Methylacidimicrobium sp. AP8: one gene and its partner. The protein of the gene in region 2 interacts with the protein of the main gene of each other region in a pairwise test. Links are inferred from orthologs where the notes say so. Each region holds a gene or a part of one and is shown on either strand. Other genes may lie near its edges. The genes, in order: panC and MTHMO_RS10450.

Region 1 (3,295 bases), 2.0 Mb from region 2 along the record:
GCGTTCGATCCGTCCTAGCAGCTTGTTCAGAAACGAATTGCGCAAGCTTATGCTCAGGGCCATGCTGGATCTAATCTAGCCGATGGAGCGGGTGCCGGTCGAGGCCGCCTGTGAGGCGCTCCCTCAGGAACTACTGACCTTCGGCCGACCAGTCCGCCGGAAGCGCGCGCGGGGCGGCTGCATGCACGTGGGTCGTTTGAAAAAACCGGCCCAAGCCGCGCGCCACGGCTTCGGCTTGTCGCTGCCGATATTCGGGCCGATCGATCGCGGACGAATCGGTCGGATCGGACAAAAACCCCCCCTCTACGAGCACTCCCGGAAGCGGATTGTCCCGAAGCACGACGAATCGGGCTCGCCGCAGGCCTCGATCCATATCCGGGTCTTCCGGCCGCAGCCGGACGAGCTCTACGTGAATGTCATGCGCCAGCAACGTGTTAAGCAGGTCGTTGTCGTTCCCCGGCAGCGGCGAATAGTCGACCCGCCGCACCCACGTTCCGTTGTTGCTCGACGGAGCTCCGCGCGGAGCCAGGCAATAGGTTTCTACTCCGTGGCCGCTCGGTTCCGACTGGTTGTAGTGGAGGCTGACAAAAACGTAATCGGGATGGGTCGCCGCGATCCGAACCCGCTCTTCCAAGGGAACAAACACATCGCTGGTTCGCGTAAAAACGACCGGAATTCCCATCGCGCGGAGAATCCTTCCCAACCGGCGGGCCGTGTCCAACGCATAGTCCTTTTCGTACCGGCCGTTGCGGCTTCTGGCACCCTTGTCCTCCCCTCCGTGGCCCGGGTCGATCACCACCCCGCGGAACCAGAGTCGGGCCGGCACGCGCCAAGGACGGAGAACCGGATCGAACAGGCAGCAGAGATCCGTTCGGGAAACATACCACCTTCCGTCCTTCTCCAGCAGCGGAAACGAAAGCGCGTGGCGGACGCCGTCGATAAGGACATACGGGCTTCCGTGCTTCCCGTCGACTGTGCCGACCTCACCGGAGAGATGGATCTCCCCGGCGACGGGTTCCGCGAGCGACATCCCATAGAAGCGGCAGAAATCCTCGATCGGCACGTATTCCCGCGCTCCGATCGGGATGAGATGCCATGCCGAATCGCCTCGCGCCCTCGCGGTCGCGACGGGGAGAAAGGCGACCCCCGCCAAAAACAAGGCCAGGGCTAGGCTTCGCATGGAAAGTTGTCGATCAAGCGCACTTTATCGATCCAGACCGCACCGCACAAGCGGCCATCCGCTTTCTCGACGTAGTCGACGCGAAAGCCCGGCTGGCGGCTCAGCTCCGCGATCGCCCAAGCGCAGCCGTCCGGGCGGCGGGCGGCGGCGGCTAGAATGCGAGGAAAAGCCGCCGCCCTCTTCCGCTGCTCCGGCGAAAGATACCGGTTCCTCGAGCTCCAGGCCAGCCCGTCCCGATCCCGCTGGACTTCCACAGGCACGATCCGGACGGGGAAGGCGAGATCTCGAACCAGGCGGCGGATCACGGAAAGCTGCTGCGCGTCCTTCCACCCGAATACGGCCGCCCTCGCCTGCGTTAGGTTCAAGAGCTTGACAACCACCGTGGCCACTCCGCGAAAGTGACCCGGCCGGCTGCTTCCGCAGCGGCCGGCGGAGAGCGCTTCTTCCACGACGTAGGTCGAATGGTCCGCGGCATAAAGATTACGGGGGGCAAATAATAGATCCGCCCCCGCCGCTTCGCAGGCCCGCCGGTCCTCCTCCGGGGTCCGGGGATACGCGGCGAAGTCTTCTCCCTCTCCGAATTGCAGCGGATTGACGTAAACGCTAACGATCACCGGAGAACCCTCCAGCTTCGCTCTCTCGATCAAGGAGAGGTGTCCGGGGTGGAGCGCCCCCATTGTCGGCACGAGCACCGGCAAGGCACCTTCCCGGCACAGCCGAAGTGCAAACTCCTGCATTGCATCGGCGTCTTCGATAACCCGGATCGCCATTCCCGCCTCCGTCGCACCACGTTTTTCCTTGAGCCGGGGAGACCTCCGTTCCAAAAGAGGCCGGCCTCCCGCACCCATGGGCTCTTTCTTCTACGCTTTTCTGGCCCTCTTCGTTCTACTTGCGGTTCTCGATGGGCTCTCGGCCAAGAGCTTGGGGGAGGTTTCGCTCGGCCGCGCTCTCCTCCTAAGTCTCCTCTGGTTGCTCTTTTCGCTCGGCTGCGGCGGTTATCTTTGGATGGCGCAGGGCGCCGCTGCGGCCCTCGACTTCGCCGCGATCTACGGAATCGAATATATCCTAAGCATCGATAACCTCTTTGCCTTTTACGGGACCTTCCGTCTCTTCGGCATTCGCGGCGCGGCCCAGTCCCAACTGCTTACGCTGGGCGTCCTTCTCGCTCTCCTCCTGCGCGCCATCCTGATCTGGGGCGGCTTGAGCCTCCTTGGGAAACACAACGCGATCTTTCCCTTGTTCGGACTCCTGCTCTTGGCCGCGGCCATCCGCCTTTCCCGGAAGCCCGGGCCGAACGCCGTCGTCGTCGCCGGACGCGGCACCGGCGCCTTCCCTCCGTCGGAGGCGGCAAAGACGCCCGGATGGATCACGCGCCGCGACGGCCGGATCCGGCCGACCCCTCGACTGCTCGCCCTTTTATCCATCGAGCTGGCCGACCTTCTCTTCGCCTTGGATTCGGTTCCCGCGGCGTTCGCCATTTCTCTGGATCCCGCCGTAGTGTTTCCGGCCAACCTCTGCGCCGTGATCGGTCTCCGGTCTCTCTACCCCCTTGTCCAACAAGCAGCCGACCGGCTGGCCTGGCTGACCAGGGCTATCCCCTGGGTCCTGGCGCTGATGGGAGCGGAACTCTGCGCCAAGCCCTGGCTCTCGATCCCCACAATGCATACCCTGCTGCTCATCGCCGGCCTCTTCCTTGGCGCAGTCGTCCTGTCCCGAGCGCGGAAAAAAGGACCCCGCAACGCCTAAGAGAGGAAAGGGATTTATTTGGTCTCGCCGCCGAAGAACGGTTCGTCGGGCGGCTCCTGCTGCTTGCGTTGGGCCTCGCGCATCTTTTCCAAAAGCTCGCTCATGTCCTCGACTTCGTCCCACACCTCGCGCGCCACGAGGATCGGGCGCTTCGCCTGCAAAGCGAGCGTCAGGCAGTCGCTTGGGCGAGCGTCGATCTCGATCATCTTCTTGTGTACCTCGCTTTCCGCGTGCAGGAGAAGCCGCGCAAAATAGGTATTGTTTCGCAAGTCGTTGACGATGACTCGATCGATGGAGATCGAAAAGCCTTCGAAGATCAACCCGATCAGCTCGTGGGTCAGCGGGCGCTCGTTGCGCTCCCCCCGCAAC
Region 2 (3,250 bases):
CCATGAAAAGGAGCTGCGGAAGATCGAGAAGAAGGCCTTCCTCCGGAGCGCCGTTGTCAAAAGCTGGGGATGCCATTCCGGAGAGGATTTTGCACAATGGTGGAAGCGTCGGTTCGGAGTTCCCATGGTCGGGGCGGTCGGGCGCACGGACTATGCAACGGCCAGCCTGCCCTATCTGTCGAAGGGCGCCAAATGGACCCAATAGCGGGCATGGCTTCGAGACTTTCCCTGGCGGCGGGAGTGGCTGCTTGCTTCCTTTCCCTAGCTTCCGTCCACGGCGAAGAGCGGCCGCCGGTAGGTGGCTCGCCCGGTGCCGGGCCGGATGCCGCCCCCGCTCCCGCACCCCCCGCGGAAGCGGTCGCGCCGGCGCAACCGGTGTTGCCACCTCCCCAGCAGGCTCCCGAACCGCTTGTTCCCCCTCCCGGTGTTCAGGTAGAAGAGTTCATCGGACACCGAACCTACGACAAGGATGGGAGCGGTTGGGGTTGGGTGCGGCGTGTCAATGAACCCTGGTCCGCGGCCAAGTGGGTGGTGTTGAAGGAGACGCCCGGCGGCATAGTGGCCCCCTGGCGTCTGCTCAAGAAGAAGCCTCCGGCCGACAACGACGTCGAATATCGGCTCCGCGGCTATCTGGCTCCCTTCACCGTGTACGATCCCCACACCGACGAGTTTCTGGCTGTTTTCGTTCCCGAGCGGGTGGAACCGATCGGTCCGGCCTCTCCGCCGCCGGAGCATCCCGGAGCTCCCTCCCATCGCGTCCGGATGCCGGATTCCGCGTCTGCAGTCAACGCGGTGGATCCGACCATCCAGGTGCCCTCCGCCCTCCGGTGATTCCGCGGTGGAGGCTATCCTTCTGCCGGATCGGGCTTCGCGATCCAACTGCCATCCGGCTTCTGGATCAGCTCTCCGGGAAAAGCGTTATCTTGCCACCGTTCTGCGTAGCGTGCCTCCACTCCGGAGAGGGTTTCTCCGAGCTTCTTGGCCTCGCTTGCATATAGGAGGTAGCGGGCTCGATTCTCTTCTTCGACGATCCGATGGATGTAGGAGCGATAGCCGGCTTCCGCCGGTTCGGCCACAATTTGGAGGTAGCCGTTGCTCGTCTCGCCGATGATGCGGGCATTCTTCAAGGCTTGCACCTCCGCCATGTGCGTTCGCCTTCTCTCCTGCAGATTGGCGGGAGCCGCAGCTCCGGACTGGAGCGGCGGGCTCCGGATCTCGGTATCGAGGTCGACATCGAAGAGGAGGGGCTTTGGGGAATGGAGATAAAGCGGCGCGCAAGCGCTCAACGCGAAAGCGAAAGGAAGGGCAAAAAGCCGGACAACAGCGCTCGGCGCCGGTCGCGCGCGGAAAGGTCCTATCTCGCGCCGCGAAGGAGAAATCGGTGTCGTAGTCGACTCCACAGGTAGACGAACGCCGGAGAAAAGAGATCCGGAACCGTCCCCAGCTCCAGTTCCAGAGCGGGTATCCCTAGGAAGCGACCCTCGGAAATTTCTTCCGGATCCAGGGCGAACGGGCCGTCGCGTTCCACCTGATAAACCCAGATGAATTCATTGCCGGTCTCTTGTCCGGCGGCGAGCTTGCCGACGGGTCGAACCAGAATCGGCTCGCGCAAGCCGAGCTCCTCGCTCAACTCTCTGCGGGCGGCTTCCTCGTAGGATTCTCCCGCGTGGACGTGCCCGCTGCATGACGAGTCCCAAAGGCCCGGGTTGAGGTCTTTCCAGAGCGAGCGTTTTTGCAAAAAGAGCTCCCCGCGCGTGTTGAAGAGAAGCACGTGAACCGCACGATGGCGCAGGCCGAAACGGTGCACCCGGTGGCGCGGTTCCTGGCCCACGACGCGATCGTCGGCATCCACGACGTCGAAGATCTCGGAAAGACCATCCATTCGATTTTCCATCCCCTCCCGCATTCCTGCCATGCTCTCGTCCCCGCGGCAAGGCAAGAGCCTGACCGGGAACTCAAGGAGCCTGCCCCGTTTCCACCGTGCGGGGCCGGCGATCACGGAAGCACCCGGCTCACGGATGACCGGGGAGGCCGTTGTTGCCGGACGACCTTTCCCGCCGCCGGCGCTCTTCCAGCCGCTGCAAGGCGCCTTGCAGGCGGATCAAGGAAGGAGAAAGGGGGGGAGGTTGTCCGGCCGGGCCGGGAGGGTAGTAGGCCGGCTTCGCCTCGATCGGCTCAGACGAGCGGCCGGATGGCGACACGGGCGGAGCGACTTCGACGACGATCGGTGACCGCCCAACCGGCGGTTTTCGTGCCGAGAAAGGAAAGTTCCAGAGGCGAACCGATGTTCCGCAGATGATGGCGCCGAGGAGGGAGAAAAAGAGGGTGACAAGAGGAAAGGCCAGACCCAGGAAAAGGAAGCTCGCGATGGACACCCCGGCGGCGCCCGCGAAGACCGCCCCCATGATCGTGACGGCCCAGAGAGGGGGCAATCGGACGAAAAGGCGCGTTCCCCATAGGCAGAGGATAAACGCGAGCGCCGCGCTGAGATACCAGGGCAGCGGGCGAATAAATTCTCCCTCGACGATCTGCCGGGCCACTTGCATATGGAGTTCCACCGGCGTCATCTTTCCGACAGGCGTGGAAAGTTTCGGAGCGATATCTCCGTCGGTCACTCCGATCCAGACCTGCCGCCCGCGAAAGGAAGGAAGCTCGTCGCTCGTCGGCTCTCCGTGGGCCGCCTGGTTGGCGTACACCAAGTAACTGTCGTAGTCGACTCTGGGGATCGTAGCAGGGGAATGGCGATAACGCACGGCCGTCCGTCCATCGGCGTCGATCGGAATCGTGCGGATTCGTTTTCCCTGCTGGTCGCGAAGAATGACGGCATGGCCCAGGCGGACGGTCGTCTGGCGCAAATCGGCTCCCAGAAAGACGGCGGCGGCTTGCAGGGAGAGCGAAGGGACCAGCGCGTCCTGGATCCGAAATACAAGCGGGAGCGAGCGGACTTCCCCGGAGGGGATTTCGAGATTGGCCAGTCCCACCGGGCAGTCGCCGACGAACGTCGCTCCCGGCCAGATGACGGAGCGGTATTCGGTCAGATAATCGATGTTCGGCAATCCTCGAAGGCGTGTCGCCCCTGCGGGGAGCGGCTCGCCCTGCTGCTCGGCCAGAAGAGCATCAGCGGCAAAACAGACACGATTGATGCGTCGGATGAGGGAGGCGAAAGTCTGATCGAAGGAGCTCATTTTCGTCCCCTTTTCGCTAAGGAGGACTTCGAAGACCACGCTTTGGGGCAATTGCGCGAGCAGAC

What was found.
Region 1: the proteins of MTHMO_RS10450 (region 2) and panC interact in binary tests that used the Escherichia coli proteins (3 or more experiments, as listed by UniProt). The link is inferred for Methylacidimicrobium sp. AP8 from one-to-one orthologs.

What each region holds. Positions count from the first base shown.
Region 1 is NZ_LR797830.1:214,200-217,494, reverse strand. What follows is about bases 99-3,082. They hold panC (pantoate--beta-alanine ligase), read right to left. Parts: upstream 2,029-3,082; coding sequence 1,168-2,028; downstream 99-1,167. Other genes in these bases: MTHMO_RS00965 (bifunctional nuclease family protein), read right to left, coding at 2,941-3,082; MTHMO_RS00970 (TerC family protein), read left to right, coding at 2,027-2,926; MTHMO_RS00980 (N-acetylmuramoyl-L-alanine amidase), read right to left, coding at 131-1,180. In the rest of the region: MTHMO_RS00985 (PAS domain-containing sensor histidine kinase), read right to left, coding at 1-63; more of MTHMO_RS00965, read right to left, coding at 3,083-3,295. UniProt on the Escherichia coli protein: Catalyzes the condensation of pantoate with beta-alanine in an ATP-dependent reaction via a pantoyl-adenylate intermediate.
Region 2 is NZ_LR797830.1:2,240,903-2,244,152, reverse strand. What follows is about bases 119-3,057. They hold MTHMO_RS10450 (NUDIX domain-containing protein), read right to left. Parts: upstream 1,883-3,057; coding sequence 1,355-1,882; downstream 119-1,354. Other genes in these bases: MTHMO_RS10445 (CHASE2 domain-containing protein), read right to left, coding at 2,013-3,057; MTHMO_RS10455 (DUF1318 domain-containing protein), read right to left, coding at 846-1,286; MTHMO_RS10460 (hypothetical protein), read left to right, coding at 211-831; MTHMO_RS10465 (hypothetical protein), read left to right, coding at 119-205. Also shown: more of MTHMO_RS10465, read left to right, coding at 1-118; more of MTHMO_RS10445, read right to left, coding at 3,058-3,250.